2 regions of the Terrisporobacter hibernicus genome follow, and region 1 is predicted to be linked to the other one. Evidence: predicted binding sites of a transcription regulator. Region 1 holds the regulator's gene; the other holds the start of a gene.
The links. The regulator HrcA, encoded in region 1, represses chaperone genes, less so after heat shock. The targets are predictions, from matches to a motif close to TTAGCACTCNNNNNNNNNGAGTGCTAA.

Region 1 (12,668 bases):
TAAAACATAGCATCTTTTATTTTTGTTTCATTTTTCTTTTGTGATAATATTATGTAAGAGGATGTTCCCATTAATATGTATAACACAGTCCAAACAATAGGAAATACTATACCTGGAGGTGCAAACCCCGGTTTAATAAGTTCATGATAATATGTTATAGTATCTACTCCACTTATAGCTTGGGCTAAAATACTACTCAAATACCCAACAAGTAATGGGATTAATACGCAACAGATATACTTTTTAACTTCTTTTACTGATATAATCAACTTCCTCCCTCTCTTTCACTTATTATTCATATTTATTTCTATTAAATAAATATGAACAACAACAAGTTATTATGATTATTAATTAATTACAGCACAAAAAAACCTAGAGATTTCTCTCTAGGTTTTTATCTATTGTAAATTTTTCTTTACTAACTCATTTATTAGTTTTCCATCAGCTCTGCCTTTTACTTTAGGCATGATTGATGTCATAATTTTTTTCATATCTTTCATAGAAGTAGCTCCTACTTCAGATATAGTAGAAATTACAATTTTATTTAATTCTTCTTCGCTTAATTGTTGAGGTAGGTACTCTTTTAAAACTTCTATTTCTGCTTCTGCCTTGCTCACTAAATCTTCTCTCCCAGCTTTTAAAAACTCTTCACGAGAATCTCTAGTCTGCTTTAATTGCTTTGCAATAAGATCTACTATTTCATCGTCTCCTAATTCAACTCTATTATCAACTTCATATTGTTTAATAGAAGCTCTAATAAGAGTTATAACAGACTTCTTAATAGCATCTTTATTTTTCATAGAAGATTTTAGATCTTCTTGTAACTTTTGTTTAAGGGACATTCCCCTCACCTCTTTATTTCTATTTACTATTTCTTAGCGTTTTTTCTTCTAGCTGCTTCAGCTTTTTTCTTACGTTTAACACTTGGCTTATCATAGTGCTCTCTTTTTCTCACTTCTGACATTATGCCAGACATTGCACATTGACGTTTAAATCTTCTTAAAGCACTGTCCAATGATTCATTTTCTCTTACTCTTACTTCTGACATTCTTTTTCCCTCCCTCCGATTGCGCGAATTATGCTGGGACTGTAATCTGATTATATCTGCATCACTGCATTACAACCTCACACTTTGTTTATTATAAACTAAAATTAAATTTTTATCAAGTATTTAATTATTTATAATTTTAATTTATTCAAGAAAAAATTATTTCTTATCAGCTTCATAATTAGGTAGTTTTTTACCTGCTAATATGTGATAGTGAAGGTGTTTTACTTCTTGTCCTCCGTCACTTCCACAGTTATTAATTATTCTAAATCCAGCATCACTAAAACCTTTATCTATAGCTATTTTATTTATAACAGAGTGAATGTGTGCAACAATTTCAATTTCTTTATCTGAAATATCTATTATACTATCATAATGTTTTTTTGGAACAACTAATATATGATATGGCGCCACAGGATTTATGTCATTAAAAGCTAATACCTTATCATCTTCATATACTTTGTCACAAGGTATATTTCCATCTATTATTTTACAAAATAAACAATCCATCTTTCCACCTCCTCACTATTGATTATAACCCTAAAATTCTACATGTTACACTAAAATTCCTTCTACATATTCATCTTTTACTTCTGTAATTTTAACTTTCAGTATTTTTCCACAAATATCTTCATTATAATTAACAAAAGTTTTTAAATAATTAGGAGTTAATCCTTCATATTTATTTTCTTCAGTTTTTTGTTCAAATAATACTTCAAATTCTTTACCAACCATTCTTGATGCGAATTTTTCAAAGTTTTCTTTATTTAACTGTAAAAGTTTTTCACTTCTTTCATGTTTAATTTGTGGAGAAATTTGATCTTTCATATCTGCCGCTTTAGTTCCTTTTCTTGGTGAATACTTGAATATATGCATTTGTGATAACTCAATATCTTTTAAGAAATTGTAAGTTTGTTCAAATTCTTCTTCTGTTTCACCAGGAAAGCCAACTATTACATCAGTAGTTATTGTTACGTTAGGAATTTCACTTCTCAATTTATCAACTATTTCTTTATATTCTTCAGTTGTATATCTTCTGTTCATTCTTTCTAATGTCTTATCACATCCACTTTGTAGTGATAAATGATAATGAGGCATTACTTTTTCCATTTTAGATACTTCATTTACAAATTCGTCTGTAAATAATATCGGCTCAACAGAACTTGTTCTTATTCTTTCTATTCCATCTATTTCATTTATTTTCTTAATTACATCTAAAAGACTCGCTTGTTCTTCTTTTAAATCTTTTCCATAAGAAGCTACATGTATACCTGTAAGTACCACTTCTTCGTACCCATTTTCAGCTAAAGTTTTAGCTTCATTTACTATACTTTCCATATCTCTACTTCTTACTTTTCCACCTCTTGCGTAAGGTATTATACAGTAGGTGCAGAATCTATCACATCCATCTTGTATTTTCATAAATGCTCTAGTTCTACCATTTGATTGGCTTATTTCTATTTCTTCAAAAGCTCTAACCTTCATTATGTCATCAACTGTAGAAGCTTTTCTATCTCCTTGTACAACTTCTAGTTTTTTTATTTCATCAACGATAGTTCTTCTCTCATTAGTTCCCATAACCAAGTTTACTTCTTCTATTTCAAGTATTTCTTCTGGGGATACTTGAGAATAACATCCAACAACAGCTATTATAGCATTTGGATTTTTCTTTTTCATTCTTCTTATATATTGACGTGACTTTCTATCACTCATATGTGTTACCGTACATGTGTTTATAACATAAACATCTGCAAAGTCTTCGCTACCAACTTGTTCATATCCGTCTGCTTTGAACATTTCAAGCATAGCTTCTGTTTCATATTGATTCACTTTACATCCTAAAGTATAAAAAGCTACTTTTTTCATTATATATTTCCTCCTAAGTCACTTAGCTCATATAAAACTATGGAAGAAGCAACTACAGATGCGGTTTCTGTTCTAAGTATTCTAGGTCCTAGAGAAACTACTTTTCCATCTATATTTTGAATTTTTTCAATTTCTTCTTCTTCAAATCCACCTTCTGGTCCAACAAAAATTCCAATTGTATTTGCACGACAATCCTTTAAGCCTTCTTTTACAGAAATTGTTCTTTCATTTTCATAAGGACAAAGATTTAAATCATTATTTTTCATATCTTCTAGGGCCTCTTTAAAAGTTAAAACTCCTGTAAGTTTTGGGATTTTTCCTCTTTTACTTTGCTTAGCTGCTTCATAAATGATTCTTTCCCATCTTTCAATCTTTTTGTCTTCTTTTTTATTGTCTATTTTAGTTACACTTCTTTTGGTTTGTACTAAAACTATTTCATCTACACCTATTTCTGTTAGTTTTTGAAGTATTAACTCCATTTTAGTTCCTTTAGGCATACCTTGATATAGCTTGATTTTTAAATCAGATTCACGTTTTATATTTGCTTTTTCAATTATGTCTAATAATATACTGTCTTTATTTATTTCTTTTATTTCACAAATATACTCATTATTGTCCATATCACATACTTCTAATTTGTCACTTTCTTTACATCTAAGAACTCTAGAAATATGCTTAACATCTTCACCTTCGATAATACAAGTATTTTGTTCTAAATTAATGTTATTTTTAGGCGTGAAAAATCTATCCATAATTTCACCTACTTAAGTTTTGATACTATAGCTGACCATTCGCCAAGTTTTACTATCTCAACTATCTCAAATCCATTTTTTTCTAAAGACTCTACAACTTCATCTATTTTAGCATGAATTATCCCTGATGATATAAACACTCCATCTTCACTTAAGAATTTACTTACATCATTTGCTAATATTTTTATTATATCTGCTATTATATTAGCAACAATTACATCTGCTTTCCCTTCTACAACTTCAAATAAGCTACCGTGTTTTACAACAACTTTGTCTGATACATTATTTAGTTCACAGTTTTCTTTAGAAACTTTCACTGCTACTTCATCCAGATCTCCTGCAACAACTTCTTTCCCTCCAAGTTTAGCTGCAGCTATTGCAAGTATTCCACTACCACATCCTATATCAAATACTCTTTTACTTTCATCAACATATTTTTCTAATTCTCTAATACACATTGAAGTTGTTTCATGGGTTCCCGTACCAAAAGCCATTCCTGGATCTAACTCTATTATTAAATCACCCTCTTGCTTATCATAATCTTCCCAAGTAGGTTTCACTACAATTTTTTGCCCAATCTTTGTTGGCTTATAATACTTTTTCCACTCATTTGCCCAATCTGACTCATTAACATCACTTAAAGAAACAGTTCCTTCACCTATGTCTAAGCCAAAAGATGGTAGTAGTGATATTTTAGCTTTTATAGTTTCAACAAGTTCTAATACATTTCTTTCCTCAGGTATATATGTTTTTATTAATACTCCATCTTGATTGCTTTTATTAAATACTTCTTCTTCTACATAATCCCAATCCAATTCATTTTTCTTTTGGAATAGGAAGTCTTTAGGGTCTTCAATCATTACCCCTCCACATCTTTCTTCTAATAATATATTACTTATAGCTTCAACAGCTTCTGTCGTTGTTTTCACTGTTACTTCTGTCCAATTCATATGTAAACCTTCTTTCAATAATTTAATACTTTTTCATGAATTTTATTATATCATAATTATTCTCTTTTATAATATTGTTTTATACATATAATAGTCATAATCATATAAAAAATCCCTCCAATATGATTATAATTGGAAGGATTTTTTATATATTTTTACTTCTTTTTTAAATTTTTAAAGAAGCCATCTATTTTGTCACTTAAACTTTTTTGCCTTTCATGCACCTCTTCGCCACACTCTTTAGCAAATTGTCTTACTAGTTCTTTTTGTTTGTCATTAAGTTTTTTAGGTATCTCAACAGTTACTTTAACATATTGATCTCCTCTAACGTTAGATCTTAGTTTTGGTATACCCTTGCCTTTTAATCTAAATACTGTTCCTGTTTGAGTTCCTTCTGGAACTTGATATTGTACTTTTCCATCTAATGTAGGTACTTGTATTTCATCTCCAAGAGTAGCTTGGGCAAATGTTATAGGCATTTCTAGATAAACATCATAGCCTTCTCTTGTAAATAGTTGATGAACATTTACACTTACTTCAATGTATAAGTCTCCTCTTGGTCCACCTCTAGTTCCAAGTTCACCTTGACCAGAAAGTTTAATCATTTGACCTTCATCTATACCTGCTGGTATGTCAACTTCTATAGTCTTAGTTTTTCTTATACTTCCTTTTCCATGGCATTTGCTGCATGGAGAATCGATAACTTCCCCTTCACCATTACATGTAGCACATGTTCTTGTGCTTGCTATATTACCAAAAGGAGTTCTTTGAACTGATTGTACTTGACCGCTACCATTACAAGTAGGACAAGTTTTCTTTGAAGTTCCTGGTTTTGCACCACTTCCATGACATTCATCACATTCTTCACTTCTATTAATTTTAACTTGAACTTTCTTACCAAAAGCAGCTTCTTCGAAAGATATATTTATTCTTTGTCTTATGTCCGCTCCACGTTCAGGACCTCTTCTTCTTGGTCTTCCACCACCGAAGCCTCCGCCAAACATATCGCCAAATATGTCTCCAAATATGTCATCAAATCCACCAAATCCTTGGCCGCCGAAACCTCCAGCACCGCCAAATCCTTGGCCATTTACACCTTCATGACCAAATTGATCATAATTATTTCTCTTAGTTTCATCTGATAATACTTCATAAGCTTCATTTATTTCTTTGAATTTTTCTTCCGCTTCTTTGTCACCTGGGTTTTTATCTGGGTGATATTTCATTGCTAATTTTCTATAAGCCTTCTTTATCTCCGTTGCATCCGCACTTTTGCCCACGCCTAAGACATCATAGTAGTCTCTTTTAGTACTCAAGTTTTGTCACCACCTTTATATTACAAAACAATAGCTTGTAGAATATTAAACTACAAGCTATTATTAATTGTTTTAAACAGATTAATATCCTTAATTTATTATACACAATCTGTATGTTTTTGCAATTAAATCTTATACTTCTTTAAAATCTGCATCTACTACATCATCATTTGATTGATTTTCTTGTGCTTGCTCTCCACCTTGAGCTCCTTGTTCAGCTTGAGCTTGTTGATACATTTGCTCTGAAACTTTGTGGAATTTGTTCATTACTTCATCTATTGCAGCTTTTATTTCTTCAGCTGTAGAAGCTTCTTTATCTTTTACTTCTTTTAATGAAGCAATAGCAGTTTCTATTGCAGATTTATCATCAGAACTTACTTTATCACCAAGTTCATTTAAAGTTTTTTCTGTTTGATATATAGTTGAATCAGCTTGGTTAAGAGCTTCTATTTTATCTTTTTTAGCTTTATCAGCTTCAGCATTCATTTCAGCTTCTTTAACTTTCTTTTCTATTTCGTCTTCACTTAAATTAGTTCCTGAAGTTATAGTAACCTTTTGTTCTTTTCCAGTTCCTAAATCCTTAGCAGTAACGTGAACTATACCGTTAGCATCTATATCGAAAGTAACTTCTATTTGAGGTATTCCTCTTGGTGCTGGTGGTATTTCAGATAATTGGAATCTACCTAAAGTAGTATTGTCGTAAGACATACTTCTTTCACCTTGAAGAACATGTATGTCAACAGCAGTTTGGTTATCTGCAGCAGTTGAGAATACTTGTGATTTCTTAGTTGGTATAGTAGTATTTCTTTCTATTATTTTTGTCATTACGTTACCCATAGTTTCTATTCCTAGAGATAATGGAGTTACGTCTAATAATAATAAGTCGTTAACTTCACCAGTTAATACACCAGCTTGTATAGCAGCACCAGCAGCAACACATTCGTCTGGGTTTATACCTTTGTGAGGTTCTTTTCCTATGAATTTCTTAACAGCATCTTGAACAGCTGGTATTCTTGTAGATCCACCTACTAATAATACATCGTCTATTTCTGATACAGAAAGTCCAGCATCAGATAAAGCTCTCTTAGTTGGTTCCATAGTTTTTTCTACTAAACCATGAGTTAATTCATCAAACTTAGCTCTAGATAAATCAATATTCATATGCTTTGGTCCACTTGCAGTAGCTGTTATGAATGGTAAGTTTATGTTTGTTGTCATTGTTGAAGATAATTCTTTTTTAGCTTTTTCAGCAGCTTCTTTTAATCTTTGAAGAGCCATACCGTCTTGTCTTAAGTCAACACCTTCAACTTTTTTGAATTCTTCAGCTAAATAATCTATTACAACTTTATCAAAGTCATCTCCACCTAATCTGTTGTTACCAGCAGTAGCTAAAACTTCAAAAGTACCATCACCTATTTCAAGTATAGATACGTCAAAAGTACCTCCACCTAAGTCAAATACTAATATTTTCTTATCTTGATCTAATTTGTCCATACCGTATGCAAGAGCTGCTGCAGTTGGCTCGTTTATTATTCTCTTAACTTCTAATCCTGCTATTCTACCAGCATCTTTAGTTGCTTGTCTTTGAGCATCTGTAAAGTAAGCTGGAACTGTTATAACAGCTTCTTTAACTGGTTGACCTAAGTAACTTTCAGCATCAGCTTTTAATTTTTGAAGTGTTATAGCTGATATTTCTTGTGGTGTATATGATTTTCCTTCTATGTTAACTTTGTAATCTGTACCCATATGAGTTTTTATAGATATTACTGTGTTATCAGCATTTGTTACTGCTTGTCTTTTTGCAGGCTCCCCTACTATTCTTTCTCCGTCTTTTGTGAAAGCAACTACAGATGGAGTAGTTCTCATACCTTCATTATTTGCTATTATTTGTGGTTCTCCATTTTCTAAAACAGCAACACATGAGTTTGTTGTTCCTAAATCTATTCCTATTACTTTTGACATAATTCATATCCTCCTTAATTCTTCATCTATTTAAATTTTAATAATTTGTTATTTTAATTAACAAGAAACTTTAACCATTGTAGGTCTTATTACTTTCGTGTTTAACTTATAACCTTTTTGTAGTACCATTACCACTTTATTTGGTTCTACTCCTTCTATGCTTTCTTGCATTACAGCTAAATGTAAATTTGGGTCAAAATCTTCATTTAGTGCACTGATTTCTTCAACCTCAAACTTTTCTAAACAGTCTATTAACTGTTTATGTACAAGTTCAATACCTTTGTACATATCATTTTCTTTATCTGCACAAGCATCCATAGCTCTTTCCATGCTGTCAATAACAGGTATTAACTCTGTAATTATTTTTTCATTGGCAAATATACCTATAGTTTGCTTTTCTTCTTGAGTTCTTCTCATATAATTAGAGTACTCAGCTTGAAGTCTTAGATATTTGTCCTCTTTTTCTTCTACTTGTTTTTCAAGTTCTTCTATTGTGTCATTTATTCTTTTTTCTTCTAACTTAGAGTTTATATCTGTTAAATTCTCTTCACACGTAGCTTCTTCTACATTTTCTTCAGATGTTTGCCTTACTTCCTCTTCATTAGAAGTGCAATTTTCTTGTATTTTTTCATCCTGATTCATGTTATTTTCCAAGATTCACACCCCTCAGCTTAAAATTTATTTGATTTATTATTTAATAATATATTCATATAATTTATTATAGAATATATTCTAGAATAATCCATTCTTGTTGGTCCTATGAAACTTATACGCCCAATCAAATCTTTATCTACTTTATAGGTTGCTGTTACAACGCTACATTCTTGAGCTTGTTCACAATCATTATCGCTACCAATAATAATTGTGGCATTATCCTTTAATATACCCTTTGACTTAACTATTTTAGCAATTGTTTCTTTCGTTCCTAACATATCTAAAAAAGACCTGGCCTTTAGCATGTCATTAAATTCTGGATAATTGAAAATATTAGTAGCTCCATTTAAAGTCATCGAAAGCTCTTCCTCAGTAGGATTTGTATTTAACATATTAAGTAATTGGTCTATTATAGATGAATATTCGCCAATTTCATATTTTATATATGCTATTAATCTATCATCTATTTCTGTTATAGTTTTGCCAGAAAGCTTTCTAGTTAAATTATCAGAAATTAAATTCAACTTAGCTTGATCTAAATCAATTTTAGCACTTAAGCTGGATTTTTTTATATCGCCTTTTTCTGTAACTACTATTAATAAAATCTCACCTTCATGCATTCTAACCAATTGAATATGTTTAATTTCACTTAAAGTAGCCAAATGTTTTGTCATTGCAACTGTAGTATAGTTAGTAAGTTGAGATAACATTTTTGATGTTTCATGTATTAAGTCTTGAATATGATTCATGTTACCATCTACACATCTTTCAATCACCTCTTTATCACTATCACTAAGTTCTATAGTATTCATAAGAGAATTTACATATAGCTTATAGCCCTTTTCTGTAGGAATTCTTCCTGCAGATGTATAAGGTTGAACTAAGTATCCTAGTTCTTCTAAATCGGCCATTTCATTTCTAATAGTTGCTGCACTAACTCCAAGGTTATATTTTTTTGATATTGTTCTAGACCCTACAGCTTCAGCTGTTTCTATATAATCTTTAACTATTGCTTTGAGGATATTCATTTTTCTTTCATTTAATTCCATTTTCAAATACCTCCTTCGCTGTTAGCACTCACCAAATCCGAGTGCTAAAAAGATTATATATATTATATACCATGTTATTTTTTTATTGTCAATAGGTTTCAAATAATTTGTTTTCTTATTTTATAAATTCTACAAAAACACTGTTAGATATTTCTCTACCTTTTTGAGTTAATATCATCCCTTCATCACTAATTTCAATTAATTTCATTTTATTTAACTTATTAATTTCTTTTTCATATACTTCTTTAAAATCAATATTATATTTTTCATAAAAATCTATAAATTTTATACCTTCATTCATTCTTAAACCTAAAAATATACTTTCCTCTACCTTATCTTTAATACTTAATTTTTCTTCCCATTCTATAGGTTTTTTACCAGTATTTATTTCATTTTCATATTTTTTTAGTTCACACAAATTATTATATCTTGTATCATTTAAATATCCTGATGCTGATGCACCTAATCCAATGTAATTTTCACACTTCCAATATAAAATATTATGCTTACATTCAAATTCTTCTTTTGCATAATTAGATATTTCATATTGATTATATCCATGTGATTTTAAATAATTTATAGTATATTGGTACATTTCAATATCTGTTTCTTCATCTAATAGATCAAATTCTTTTCTCTTATACATCTTAAATAGCTCTGTATCTTCTTCTAGTATTAGAGAATATGCAGAAATATGAGTAGGGTTTAGTTTCACAATTTTTTCTAAAGACTCTATCCAATCTTTTTTGCTTTGATTTGGAAGAGCATACATAAGATCAATATTTATATTTTCAAATCCAACTTTTTTAGCTTGGTAGTAATTTTCTTCAAATTCTTCATATGTATGTATTCTTCCTATGTATTCTAGATGGTTATTTTGTACTGCTTGCAGACCAATACTTAATCTATTAACGCCACATTCTTTCATTATTTTTAATTTATTTAAAGTTAATGTACCAGGATTACATTCCATGGTTATTTCTGCATTATTTTTTATATTAAAATTATTTTTTATATTATCAAATAAGAACTTAATCTCATCTTGATTTAATATACTAGGTGTTCCACCTCCAATAAATATGGTATCAATTTCTTTGCCTCTTACTTCTTCTTTATAAAATTTCATTTCTTTTTGTAATGCATTTAAATATTTTCTTTTTTCATCCAAATTTAATTTATAGGAATTAAAATCACAATATTTACACTTTGATATACAAAAAGGAATATGTATGTATAAACCTAACATATATTTTCTCCTTAAATAATTTTTCTAGTTACTATATTATTACCCACTCATATATTTCATTATTTTATATTTTCTATTTATGTACACAAAAATATCCTACATGACAGATTCTAACCTCTATCATCTAGGATATATACATTTAAATTTATTTATTACTTATAGATACTTTTCCTGGTCTTCTTATATCAGAAGCTCCAATATATTTACCATTTTCTATTCCTGCAGCTTGAACAGCTCCAAAATATAATTTATCTTTAGATTTAATTACAGGATATTTAGTAGTGCTAATATCTATGATAGATTCATTGTTTTCATTATCTTCTGCTAATATTGTTCCTTTTGAATAGAAAGTAACCCTATTTTTATTTATTGATTCTTGTAAATCTTTTTCAAAATATAACTTATCAACTAAAATAGGCGCTAAAACCTTAACTATTCTATTTCCTCCAGGAGTTCCAATAGCCAACGTAAAGTCATCACCTTTCTTTACTATAGTAGGTGACGTAAATGTTCTAGGTTTTTTTCCTGGTGCATATTTATTAATACCACTCTTACCAAAGTTGCTCATTGTTCCATTTAGATAGAATCCATCCACTAATGTTTCTGATCCATAGAAATGACCTAGTGTATTAGTAGATGAAACCACCATACCATTTTTATCTACGATAGAAAAATGTGTTGTACTTTCAGATTCTTCATCATCTTGATATTTTACATTTCCCATATTAATCAGTGCTTTTATATTTTCTTCTGAAGTCATTGTTTTATAATCAATATTTGCAAAATCAGGGTCACCAATTTTTTTAACTCTTTCATATGTTGATAAGTCAGTAGCTGTATTAAGAGCATCTAAATAATTATTAGCATCTTTTAAATCTTTATCTTTACCAAGTTGTTCAATTATTTCCATAGTTTGAATTAAAGTTGCCCCTGAGAAAGGTGCTGGTGCAGAAACTACATTGTATCCATTAAAATTACCAGAAATAGGTTCTACAACATCTACTTTATAGCTCTTCATATCATCAACAGTTAAAACTGATTTTTTAGATATATTAGTAGCTATAACATCTTCATAAAAACCTTTAGCACCATTAGACTTAATATATTCCAATGTTTCTGCTAAGTCTTGTTGAACTAGATTCTCACCTTTTTTTATTAATTGTCCATTACTCACATATGCACTATTGTTCATAAGTGTTGCTGAATATACATTTATAACTTTCTCTAACTCTTCATCAACTTTAAAGCCATTTTTAGCTAGATTTATTGATGGTTGAATTAAGTCTTTAAATTCCATACTTCCGTAATCTTTAAATACTTTTTCCATACCAGCTACAAATCCAGGTACTCCAACATTACTTTTTTTAGTACTCTGAGATAAAGGCGCTATATCTTTATAATCATAGAATTTATATTCGTCAGCAGATGGATTGTATATAAGCATGCCTCCGCCTCCTCCAATTCCAGATCCATAGGGTTCTACAACTCCTAAAGCATAAGAAACTGCAACTGCAGCATCCACTGCATTTCCGCCTTTTGCTAGAATTTCTTCTCCCACTTGTGTAGCCAATTCATTAGATGTACTTATACTATAAGAATATTTAGAGTTAATTTTAGATAAACTATTATTGTTTAACACATTCTTTTTAATATAGAAACCACCAACTATAGATATTATTAATATAAATATAGCTAATACTTTTAAAGTTTTCATTCTTTTCTTTTTCGTTTTCATCTTTTTATTTTTACTATACTTCTTACTCATACATAACTTCCTTTTTCATATGATTTTTTCCCCGTTAACTTAAATTTACTTATGATCGAT
Region 2 (12,668 bases), 640 kb from region 1:
TAAAGAAAATAACTTTAATTATACTATAATACGAACAGCTATGGCTTATGGTGCATGTGTCAATTTTAATGGTAGCTTTTTAAACGAGTTCATAAAAGATGCAAATGAGAAAGAATATGTCAATTTGGATGATAGACAGTTTTCATTTATATATATTAGTGACATTTTAACAGCTATTTTTTATGCATTAAAAAAATGTCCTACTAATAAAATTTATAATATTGATGGATTGCAATCTACAGTATCTAGTACAGAAATATTAACATTATTAGTAAATAACAACTTAGTTAAAGCTGATATAAACATTATTAATAAAAATAATAAAGATTTTGAACAATATGATTTTAGTATTAATAGTCTGAAAATAAGACATTATAAATGGTGTCCAAAAGTATGCTTGGAAGATGGTTTGATTCTTATGGTAAAGAGTATTTACAATAGGGATGAAACTTTTATATTTGATAATACATACCATGGTAAGCTAAAAACTGTACACGAAATTTTATTAGCATACATATTAGAAATTGACAGGATTTGTGAGAAACATGATATAAAGTACTTCTTAGCAGGAGGTACATTATTAGGAGCAATTAGACATAAAGGATTCATACCATGGGATGATGATGCAGATGTAATGATGTTAAGAGAAGATTATGATAAATTTCTTAAAGTGGCCCAAGATGAATTGCCTTCAAATTTATTTGTTCAAAATCCTAGAACTGAAGAATTAAACCATCATGTATTTACAAAGATAAGAATGGATAATACACTATTTGCAACTAGACATACAGGTAAATTTATGAAAATGCATAATGGTATTTTTATAGATATACTATCGCAAGATAATACATCAAATAATAAATTTATTCAGAACTTGCATATATATGCTACTTTAATCACAAGATCAATGGTATTCAATAAATGGGCTAATAAAAAAATGAAAACAGGTGGGAAACATCCTGTGTTGTGTAAAATAGGAAATTTTATGAAGAATAAATGTTCATATAAATTCTTAGAGCATTTACAAGATAATATTATAACCTTATTCAAAAATAGTAAAAAAGCAGAGTACCTATATGATGGAATGGGAAGAAATCTAAGAAGAGGAGTATTCCCAAAAGAATGGTTAGATGAAGTTATTTATGTGGATTTTGAAGGATATAAACTACCTGTACCAAAACACTATGATGAATATCTTACATATTTATATGGAGATTATATGCAAATGATTCCTGTTAGCCAAAGAAGAACAAGTCACAGCATAGTGCTTATGGATTTAGGTGAATATACAAACTTTAAACTTATTAATGAAAATGTAGATTAATAAATACATTACAAGTATAAAATATTTCTATATATTCAGATGAGGATAAATGATAGAATCTTAAATAAAAAGATAAATCTAAGCAGTAGATAATTAATTGGCTGGATTTATCTTTTTATTTAATTATTTAGATAAAAAAGGAATAAGAAGTAGAGGTACAAATTTATGCTAAAACTAACTAGTCTACCTATATATAATAGATTATTAACAAATAACAAAAACAAATTTTAATAACTATATCATGGAAAAGTTCATATTTATTACTGTTGTAAAAAAGGAGTAAACAAAGCTTTATTACTCGGTGTCTAAGTATACAGAGTGATTTAAAATGTGTAATAAATTAATTTTCCAAATTGAAAAATATGAAAAAAGAGAATAGATGAACAATACTTGCAACAAAAGTTAATTATAAGAAAATACCTACGGAGTAGGGTTTAAATGAAAGAAACTATCAAGTACTAGTTGAATTTTGCATAGATGAAAAACTCTATATTTTATTATCGAAATCCAGAGTTATTATGATGCTATGAAGAAAGTGGATTTTCATATAATAAGGTAGATTTTGGGAAAATATGTTATAATAATAGTTGCTTATTTGATGAATTATTTATATATATGAAATAAAATTGTAAAATGGAATCGCTATATAAAAAGAGCTAATGATTTATTTAAATTTAGTGATCATAATAGTTGTAAAAGAATTTATAATGATTTAAAGAATTATCAAAAAGGAATTTAGAGAAAGATATATTTATTAGAGGAGAGAAAAAATATGGGTAGGTTTATTAATGATGTTAAAAAATATTATAATTATACTATTTATTCAGCTAAATCAGAACTTAAAGCAGAAGTATCAAATTCATATCTAAACTGGGTTTGGTGGGTGTTGGAACCTTTGTGTTTTATGATGATTTATGCTTTTATATTTGGCGTTGTATTTAATTCTAAAGAAGAACATTTTTTAGTGTTTATATTTGTTGGTATAACAGCCTGGGATTTCTTTAATAGAAATATGAAACAAAGCATTACAATGGTTAAGAAAAATAAGGCGATAGTCTCTAAAGTATATATACCTAAATTTATACTTATACTTTCAAAAATGTGTGTAAATGGGTTCAAAATGTGTATTTCACTGGGAATTGTAATTATTATGATGATTATAAGTAAGGTTGAAATAACACCAAATGTATTGTACTTTATACCCATAATGATGACTCTTTTAATAATTAATTTTGCTTTTATGACTATATTATTACATTTTGGTGTATTTGTAGAAGATTTGTCTAATGTAGTAAACATTGTATTAAGAGCAGTATTTTATATGACTGGGATTTTCTATTCAATAGAATCTCGAATTGATTCTCCCTATTCAGATATATTATTAAAATGTAATCCAATAGCATTTATACTATCCTCATTAAGAAAATGCTTGTTATATGGAGAAACTCCATCAAGGAAATTATTGCTACTTTGGATGATTATAGGAATAATAATATCCTTAATAGGAGTAAAAACAATTTACAAAAACGAAAATAGTTATGTGAAGGTGATATAATGTCAGAAAAATCAATAGCCATAGAAGTGAATGATTTAAGTATTACATATAAAAGTTTAAAAGCTTACTCAATAAAAAGAAATTTATTAAAACTAAAAAAAGTAGATGTGAAGAAATTTAAAGCAGTAAATGATGTGTCTTTTAAAGTTGAGGAAGGTCATATATTGGGAATAATAGGTAAAAATGGAAGTGGTAAATCTACTATGCTAAAAGCATTAGCTGGAATATTTTCTCCAGATGAAGGAACAATTAATTTACATAATAAATCAGTATCACTATTATCCATAGGTGTTGGATTTAATAAAAGTTTATCAGGAAGAGAAAATATTATGTTATCTGGGATGCTACTTGGATTTTCTGAAGAAGAAATAAAAAGTAAAATGGATGATATAATAGAGTTTGCAGAACTTGGACAATTTATAGATATGCCTGTAAAAACATATTCTAGTGGTATGTTTTCAAAACTAGCATTTTCTATTACGGCCATATTAGAAACAGACATAATGCTTATTGATGAAGTCTTAAGTGTAGGAGATCAAAAATTTAAAAAGAAAAGTTATGCAAAAATGAAGAGTCTTATTTCTGATAGAAAAAGAACGGTAGTTATAGTTTCTCATAACATATCTACTTTAAATGAGCTTTGTGATACTGTAATGTGGATGCACGATGGTGTGATCAAAATGATGGGAGAACCTAAAGAAGTTCTTGATCAGTATACAGAATTTATGAAGTAACTAAGTTTACCCTTTCTAATATGAAAGGTGTAAACTTTTTTTATATCATAAAATATAAAATAATATGGTATAAAAACAAAGTTTAATGATAAATATTTATATAGAAATAAAGGTTCAAAAATAAGTTGAAAATTTTATGAAAATGGTTTATTATTATCTTGTTAGCACTCTAAGATATAGAGTGATAAAAATAATAATAATAACTAAATTTAATAATATAATTCTATTTTAGGAGGGATAAATTATGAAAATAAGACCTTTAGCAGACAGAGTAGTAATCAAAAAAGTTGAAGCAGAAGAAAAAACTGCAAGTGGTATTATTTTACCAGGTTCAGCAAAAGAACAACCACAAATGGCACAAGTTATTGAAGTTGGGCCAGGAGGCTTTGTAGATGGAAACGAAGTCAAAATGGAAGTTGAAGTTGGAGATAAAGTAATATACTCAAAATATGCAGGCAATGAAGTCAAAATAGACTCAGAAGAATACATAATTTTAAGACAAAGCGATATATTAGCTGTTATTGAGTAAAAATTAGGAGGGTATGAAGATGGCAAAGGATATTAGATTTGCGCAAGATACAAGAAAAGCATTAGAAACTGGTGTAAACAAATTAGCTGATACAGTTAAGGTGACTCTTGGACCAAAGGGAAGAAATGTTATATTGGACAAAATGTTTGGAGTACCTCTAATAACAAATGATGGTGTTACTATAGCAAAAGAAATAGAATTAGAAGATAGATTTGAAAATATGGGTGCACAGCTTGTTAAGCAAGTTGCAACTAAGACTAATGATGTGGCAGGAGATGGTACAACTACTGCTACAGTTTTAGCACAAGCAATAATAAGAGAAGGTTTAAAAAATGTTACTGCTGGAACCAATCCAATAATACTTAGAAAAGGTATACAAAAAGCAGTAGAAGTTTCAGTTGAAGAACTAAAGAAACAATCAAGAACAATAGAAACTCAAGAGGAAATAGCTCAAGTTGGTGCAGTGTCTTCAGGAGATGATGAAATAGGTGAATTAATAGCTCAGGCTATGAAGGTAGTAGGAAAAGAAGGCGTTATAACTGTAGAGGAATCTAAGACTATGAATACAGAACTAGAAACTGTTGAAGGTATGCAATTTGACAGGGGATTCGTTTCTGCATACATGGTTACAGATGTAGACAAAATGGAAGCAGTTTTAAATGATCCTTATATATTAATAACTGACAAGAAGATATCTAACATACAAGAATTACTTCCTATCTTAAATAAAATAGTTGAACAAGGTAAGAGATTATTAATAATAGCAGAAGATGTAGAAGGTGAAGCATTATCTACACTAGTTCTTAATAAATTAAGAGGAGTTTGTGAAATTGTTGCAGTTAAAGCTCCAGGATTTGGCGATAGAAGAAAAGAAATGCTTCAAGATATAGCTATTCTTACTGGTGGTGTTGTAATATCAGAAGAAGTTGGATATGATTTAAAAGAAGCGGATTTAGATTTATTAGGAAGAGCTTCTTCAGTTAAAGTAGTAAAAGATAGCACTACTATAGTTGGTGGTCATGGAACAAAAGAAGATATACAAAATAGAGTTAATCAAATAAAACATTTAGTAGAAGTTACAACTTCTGATTTTGATAAAGAAAAATTATTAGAAAGATTAGCTAAGTTATCTGGTGGAGTTGCAGTAGTTAAAGTTGGTGCAGCTACAGAAGTAGAGATGAAAGAGAAGAAATTAAGAATAGAAGATGCTTTAAATGCAACTAGAGCTGCTGTTGAAGAAGGTATAGTTGCTGGTGGTGGTACGGCATTAGTTAGTACAATACCTGTTTTAGATAAATTAATTGAAACTCTTGAAGGAGAAGAACAACTAGGAGCTAAAATAGTAAGAAAATCATTAGAGGAACCATTAAGACAAATAGCTATAAATGCAGGTCTTGAAGGTGCAGTAATAGTTCAAAATGTTATAGCAGAAGATCCTGAAATAGGATTTGATGCATTAAATGAAAAATATGTAAATATGATAGAATCTGGTATAGTTGATCCAACTAAGGTTACTAGAAGTGCTCTTCAAAACGCAGCATCTATAGCAGGAGTGTTCTTAACAACAGAAGCTGCTGTAGCAGATATTCCGGAAAAAGAGGATAAAGCTGCACCTATGGGAGCAGGAATGCCAGGAATGATGTAATAAAATTTAAACAAAGGGGGAACTCGTAGAGTTCTCTCTTTTTGATTACAAATATACCTTTTAGAAAAGATAATATAACTGTTTTTTACATTTAAGAAAATTCATAGTTTGAGTTATATTGTTGGTAAGTTATAGAATTAAAAAGTCTTAATTCATAAATAGTCGTGTTTTAAATAAAATATTAAGGTATAATTATATATAAATAAAATAAGAGCAGAAGAGGGGAATTATGGACTTAAAAAAATTATTAAATGATGTTAAAAATAGCAACATAGAAATAGAAGATGCTTTAGGGAAATTAAAAGATTTGCCTTTTGAAGATATAGGATATGCTCATATTGACCATCATAGAAGTATAAGAAATGGATATCCAGAAGTAATATATTGTAAGGGGAAAAGTGATGATCATATTTTAGGAATTATAGAAAGAATGAACGAAAAAGGTAGTAATATTCTTGGAACAAGATGTGAAAAGACTACTTATGATAAAATTATTAAACTATATCCTAATGCAGAATATGATGAATTATCAAAAATATTAAGAATTAAAAATGAAGAAATAAAAGATCAAGGTAAGGGAACTATTTTAATTGTTACAGGAGGCACATCTGACATTCCTGTGGCAGATGAAGCATACTATACAGCTGTATTCTGTGGAAATAAAGTGGAAAGATTATATGACGTAGGAGTAGCTGGCATTCATAGATTATTATCTAATAGGCATATGATTGAAAATGCTAGAGTAATTGTGGCAGTAGCGGGTATGGAAGGTGCTCTTCCTAGTGTAGTAGGAGGTCTAGTAGATGTACCGGTTATAGCGGTGCCTACATCAGTGGGATATGGAGCAAACTTTGATGGACTAGCTCCACTTTTAGCTATGTTAAATAGTTGTGCTTCAGGCATATCTGTAGTAAATATAGATAATGGATTTGGAGCGGGGTATTTGGCATCTACTATTAACAAATTAAAATAAGAATTATTATTATTATTTAAATATGTAAAATCTATATGGGAAAATAAATTTTATATAAAAGATTCTAATATAAAATAAGCTTTTATTAATATGAAAATTAAGTAACTATTTTATAATAGTAAATTAAATAAAGTAAAAATATAATTTCTTATGTAAATAATTATAGTAATTAATTCCAATATATTAATTAAATAAGCTTATATGGTAACAAATATAATAGCTAATGAAGAAAATCGTAAAAATTTGTTGACACAAGCGAATTATTTTGGTAAATTATTATTCAAACATAAGGCGAATAACGAAAATTTTTAAAATAAAATCACTCGTATATACTCAGAAATATGGTCTGAGAGTTTCTACCGAGAAACCGTAAAAATCTTGACTATGAGTGAAATTATTATATATATTTGAATATATTAGCTGCTTAATAATAGGCAGTTTTAAGTCATATATTCAAACCTGTATAGTGATTTCACTTTTTCAGTAAAAGATGGAAACTATACAGGTTTTTTTTTATAAAAAATTAAATGTTCAAATATAAAGTGGGTTAAATTGAAAGGAGACTAGTATGGCTACAATAATAAAAGAAGGATTAACTTTTGATGATGTTTTATTAATACCTCAAAGATCTGAAATATTACCAAAAGAGATAAATACACAAACATACTTAACTAAGACAATACAATTAAATATACCTTTAATGAGTGCTGGTATGGATACTGTTACAGAGTCAAAAATGGCGATATCTATGGCAAGACAAGGTGGTATGGGTATAATTCATAAAAATATGTCTATTGCAGAGCAAGCTTCAGAAGTAGATAGAGTAAAGAGAAGCGAAAGTGGAGTAATTGTGGATCCATTTTACTTAACAAAAGACCATACAATTCAAGATGCTGACAATATAATGGGAAAATTTAGAATATCAGGGGTTCCAATAATAGATGAAGATAAAAAACTTATTGGAATAATAACAAACAGAGATATTAAGTTTGAAAAAGATATGTCTAAAAAAATAGAAGATGCTATGACTAAAGATAATCTAGTAACAGCTAGAGAAGGGGTTACTTTAGAAGAAGCTGAACAAATTCTTAAACAACATAAAATCGAAAAATTACCAATAGTAGACGAAGAGAATCATTTAAAAGGTTTAATAACAATAAAAGATATAGAAAAGAAAATCCAATATCCAAACTCTGCAAAAGATAAAAAGGGGAGACTTTTATGTGGTGCAGCAGTTGGTATAACAGGAGATGTATTAGATAGAGTAAAAGCGTTATATGAAGCAAAAGTAGATGCTATAGTTTTAGATAGTGCACATGGACACTCAAAAGGTGTTATAGAAGCTGTACAAAAAATAAAATCAGTATATCCAGATTTACAAGTAATAGCAGGAAATGTTGCTACAGCTCAAGGTTGTGAAGACTTAATAAAAGCTGGAGCTGACTGTGTGAAAATAGGTATGGGACCAGGATCTATATGTACTACAAGAGTAGTTGCTGGTATAGGGGTTCCACAAGTAACAGCAGTTATGGACTGTGCAGAAATTGCTAAAAAATATGGAGTACCAGTAATAGCGGACGGTGGTATTAAATACTCTGGTGATGTAGTTAAAGCTTTAGCTGCGGGAGCAAATGTTTGTATGATGGGATCTTTATTTGCAGGAACTGATGAGAGTCCAGGAGAAACAGTTCTTTACAGAGGAAGATCATACAAAGCATATAGAGGAATGGGTTCTATAGCGGCTATGGAAGATGGATCAAAAGATAGATATTTCCAAGATGGTGCTAAAAAATTAGTTCCAGAAGGTGTAGAAGGAATGGTTCCTTATAAAGGAAAAGCGGAAGAGATAGCTTATCAGATGATAGGTGGTTTAAGATCGGGAATGGGTTACTGCGGAGCACCTACAATAAAAGACTTACAAGAAACAGCTCAATTTGTAAAAATAACAGCAGCTTCTCTAAAAGAAAGTCATCCACACGATATAACAATAACAAAAGAATCACCAAACTATAGTACACAAGGAGATGTGATGTAATGAAACATGAATTAGTATTAGTTGTTGACTTTGGAGGTCAATATAATCAGTTAATAGCAAGAAGAGTAAGAGAAAATAACGTATATTGCGAGATAATACCATATACTACAGATATAGAAACTATAAAAGCTAAAAATCCAAAGGGGATAATATTTACAGGAGGACCTAATAGTGCATACTTAGCAGATTCTCCAACAATATCAAAAGAAATATTTGAAATAGGAGTTCCGATACTTGGCATATGTTACGGACATCAAATAATGTCACATGTTTTAGGTGGTGTTGTTAGAAAAGGTAATACATCTGAAAAAGAGTATGGGAAAACAGCTATAACATACAAAGAATCAAAATTATTTGAAGGAATGTCAACTAATACAGTTTGGATGAGTCATACAGATTTAGTTGATACTATAGCAGAAGGATTTGAAGTAATAGCTTATACAACGGATTGTCCTGTTGCAGCAGTAGAAAACAAAGAAAAAAATCTTTATGGAGTACAGTTCCATCCAGAGGTTGAACATTGTTTAGAAGGAGATAAAATACTTAAAAACTTCTTATACAATGTTTGTGAAGTAAGTGGTGACTGGACTACAGATTCATTTATAAATGATAAAATAAAAGAGTTAAAAGAAACAATAGGTGATAAAAAAGTATTATGTGCTTTAAGTGGTGGAGTTGATTCATCAGTTGCGGCAGTACTTGTTCATAAGGCTATAGGAGATAACTTAACTTGTGTATTCGTTGACCATGGATTACTTAGAAAAAATGAAGGTGATGATGTAGAAAGAATATTCAGAGATAAGTTTGATATGAACTTAATAAGAGTTAACTGTGAAGATAGATTCTTAGGTAAATTAAAAGGTGTAACAGAACCAGAATCTAAGAGAAAAATAATAGGTGAAGAGTTCATAAGAGTATTTGAAGAAGAATCAAATAAACTTGGGAAGATGGATTTCTTAGCACAAGGAACTATATATCCAGACGTTGTAGAAAGTGGACATGGAGAAGCTGCTACAATAAAATCTCATCACAATGTTGGTGGAATACCTGAAGATATAGAATTCCAAATAGTAGAACCATTAAGAGAATTATTCAAAGATGAAGTTAGAAAAATAGGTTTAGAACTTGGAATAGAAGAAGGATTAATATTCAGACATCCATTCCCAGGGCCAGGACTTGGAATAAGAGTTATCGGCGAAGTTACAAAAGAAAGATGTGACATCTTAAGAGAAGCTGATGCTATATATATGGAAGAGCTTAAAAAAGCAGGTTTATACAAAGAAATATGGCAAGCATTTGCTACATTACCAGATGTAAAAACTGTAGGAGTTATGGGAGATGAAAGAACTTATGCTTACTTAGTAGGTTTAAGAGCAGTAACATCTTCTGATGGAATGACTTCTGACTGGTATAAAATGCCATATGATGTTTTAGAAAAGATATCAAATAGAATAGTAAATGAAGTTGATGGAGCAAACAGAGTAGTTTATGATATAACTTCGAAACCACCAGGAACAATTGAGTGGGAATAATGTAAATAGAAATGACAAATAACTTATTGTTGTTTGTCATTTTTTTATTTTTTTGGTTTTTGTAATTAATTTATGAAATTATTGAAATAATAATATTATGAATGCCGAAACTTTATAAAACATAGATACATACAGAATTATTAAAATGACAGGAGGAATAATATGAATTATAAAAAAATTGTGGCATTAACTTCAGCAGTGATAATAGGTTCAATGAGTGTAGTAGGGTGCACAGGTAAAAAAAACAACACAGAAACAAAGGATACTAAAGCTATAAAAGTAGGAATGGTTGCCGATGTAGGTGGTATAAATGACGAGTCTTTTAACCAAAGTGCATGGGAAGGATTACAAAAAGCGCAGAAAGAATTAGGAGTAGAAGTAAAAGTAATAGAATCAAAACAAGCTTCCGAGTATATTGGAAATATAGAAGCTTTAGCTGACGATGGAATGGATTTAATTATAGGTGTTGGTAACACTATGGTAGAGGATATTAAAACTCAGGCAGAGAATTATCCGGATTTAAGTTTTGCTATAATAGATGAAACTTATGATACAATACCAAAAAATATAACACCTATATTATTTAAAGAAAATGAAGCTACTTTTTTAGCAGGTCTAATAGCAGGAAAAATGACAAAAACTAATAAAGTAGGCTTTATAGGCGGAATGGAAAATTCAATTATATATAGATTTTTATATGGATATGAATATGGTGTAGAAAAAGCTAATGATGATGCAGATGTAAAAGTTCAATTTGCTGGAACTTTTGCAGATGCAGCAAAAGGTAAATCTATAGCGAACCAAATGTACTCGAATGGTGTAGATATAATTCTTTCAGCAGCAGGAGGAACAGGTGTAGGAGCTATAGAATCAGCTAAAGAACAAAATAAATACGCAATTGGCGTAGATAAAGATCAAAGTGACTTAGCACCAAAAAATGTTTTAACATCGGCTTTGAAAAAAGTAAATGTTGGTGTATATGATACAGTGAAAGCATTTAAAAATGGAAAACTAACTGGTGGAGAAGCTAAAGTATATGGATTGAAAGAAGATGGTGTTGGTATACCTGAATCTACGAAGAATTTAGTGCCTAAAGATGTGCTAGACTATGTAAATGCTATGGCAGACAAAGTTAAAAATGGAGAAATAAAAGTTCCAAATACAAAAGAAGAACTTGACAAATTAGACTAAAAAAGAGATAAGAAGTTTTAACTTCTTATCTTTTTTTGTGTAAAATCACATATGGCTTGATAGAAAGTTCGTATTTAATGCATAAAGAACTATAAAATGATATAAAAAATAAAAAAATGTTCGTAAAAATCGAAAATGTATATTGACAGAAAATATGTGAGATGTTATTCTATTATTGTACTTATAAAACACGAACAATAAATCTTATTTCGAGTTAAAAATAAGATATGTATGGAACATTAATAAAATATAATATATGAAATAGGGTGATGATAATTATGGAAATGACATCAAAAGCAAAAAAAGAAAATTTACTACAGAAAGTTTTTAAATTAGAAGAAAATAATACAGATACAAAAACGGAAGTAATGGCAGGAATTACTACATTTATGACAATGGCATATATATTAGTAGTTAATCCATCTATACTTTCGGCTACAGGAATGGATCAAGGAGCAGTATTTGTTGCAACAGCTTTATCAGCAGCAATAGCAACTTTCTTTATGGGATTTTTAGCAAATTACCCAATAGCATTAGCGCCAGGTATGGGACTAAATGTATTCTTTGCTAATACCATAGTTTTACAAATGGGATATTCATGGCAATTTGCTCTTATGGCAGTATTTATAGAAGGACTTATATTTATTTTGCTTACAGTAACAAACTTAAGAGAAAAAATAATTGAATGTATACCAACAAACTTAAAGTACGCTGTAACAGCGGGGGTTGGTTTATTTATAGCTTATATAGGATTAAAAAATGCAAGTATAATAGTTGATGGTAGTTTGGGAAATCTACACGATCCATTAGTTATATTAACATTATTCGGATTATTAGTAACAGGAGTATTAGTTGCTAAAAACAAAAAAGGTGCATTATTAATTTCTATAGTAGTAATATCTGTTATAGGAATGGGGCTTAAATTAGTAGGTCTACCAGAGGGTATAATGTCATTTAGCATACCTTCTTTAAAGCCAGTATTCTTACAAGCATTCTCAGTAAATCCTGATGAAATATTTAGTTTAAATATGGTAATAATAGTATTTACACTATTATTTGTTGATTTATTTGATACAGTAGGGTGTTTAGTAGGTGTTGCTGAAAAAGGAAATCTTTTAGATGAAAATGGTAATATACCAAAAGCTAGAGA

Region 2: the regulator HrcA is predicted to act here: its motif matches at 3,775-3,801, upstream of JW646_RS10275 (co-chaperone GroES).

What each region holds. Positions count from the first base shown of each region.
Region 1 covers NZ_CP081135.1:2,695,021-2,707,688, reverse strand. Annotated here, with positions in the region: gene JW646_RS13170 (TspO/MBR family protein) at 1-269, opposite strand, end outside; gene JW646_RS13165 (GatB/YqeY domain-containing protein) at 399-842, opposite strand; gene rpsU (30S ribosomal protein S21) at 869-1,048, opposite strand; gene JW646_RS13155 (histidine triad nucleotide-binding protein) at 1,208-1,558, opposite strand; gene mtaB (tRNA (N(6)-L-threonylcarbamoyladenosine(37)-C(2))-methylthiotransferase MtaB) at 1,604-2,914, opposite strand; gene JW646_RS13145 (RsmE family RNA methyltransferase) at 2,914-3,666, opposite strand; gene prmA (50S ribosomal protein L11 methyltransferase) at 3,675-4,616, opposite strand; gene dnaJ (molecular chaperone DnaJ) at 4,772-5,932, opposite strand; gene dnaK (molecular chaperone DnaK) at 6,065-7,894, opposite strand; gene grpE (nucleotide exchange factor GrpE) at 7,952-8,548, opposite strand; gene hrcA (heat-inducible transcriptional repressor HrcA) at 8,566-9,597, opposite strand; gene hemW (radical SAM family heme chaperone HemW) at 9,713-10,843, opposite strand; gene JW646_RS13110 (gamma-glutamyltransferase) at 10,989-12,608, opposite strand.
Region 2 covers NZ_CP081135.1:2,052,650-2,065,317, forward strand. Annotated here, with positions in the region: gene JW646_RS10260 (LicD family protein) at 1-1,324, shown strand, start outside; gene JW646_RS10265 (ABC transporter permease) at 2,097-2,879, shown strand; gene JW646_RS10270 (ABC transporter ATP-binding protein) at 2,879-3,613, shown strand; gene JW646_RS10275 (co-chaperone GroES) at 3,858-4,142, shown strand; gene groL (chaperonin GroEL) at 4,162-5,787, shown strand; gene larB (nickel pincer cofactor biosynthesis protein LarB) at 6,017-6,760, shown strand; purine riboswitch at 7,064-7,165, shown strand; gene guaB (IMP dehydrogenase) at 7,329-8,795, shown strand; gene guaA (glutamine-hydrolyzing GMP synthase) at 8,795-10,327, shown strand; gene JW646_RS10300 (BMP family lipoprotein) at 10,490-11,518, shown strand; gene JW646_RS10305 (NCS2 family permease) at 11,797-12,668, shown strand, end outside.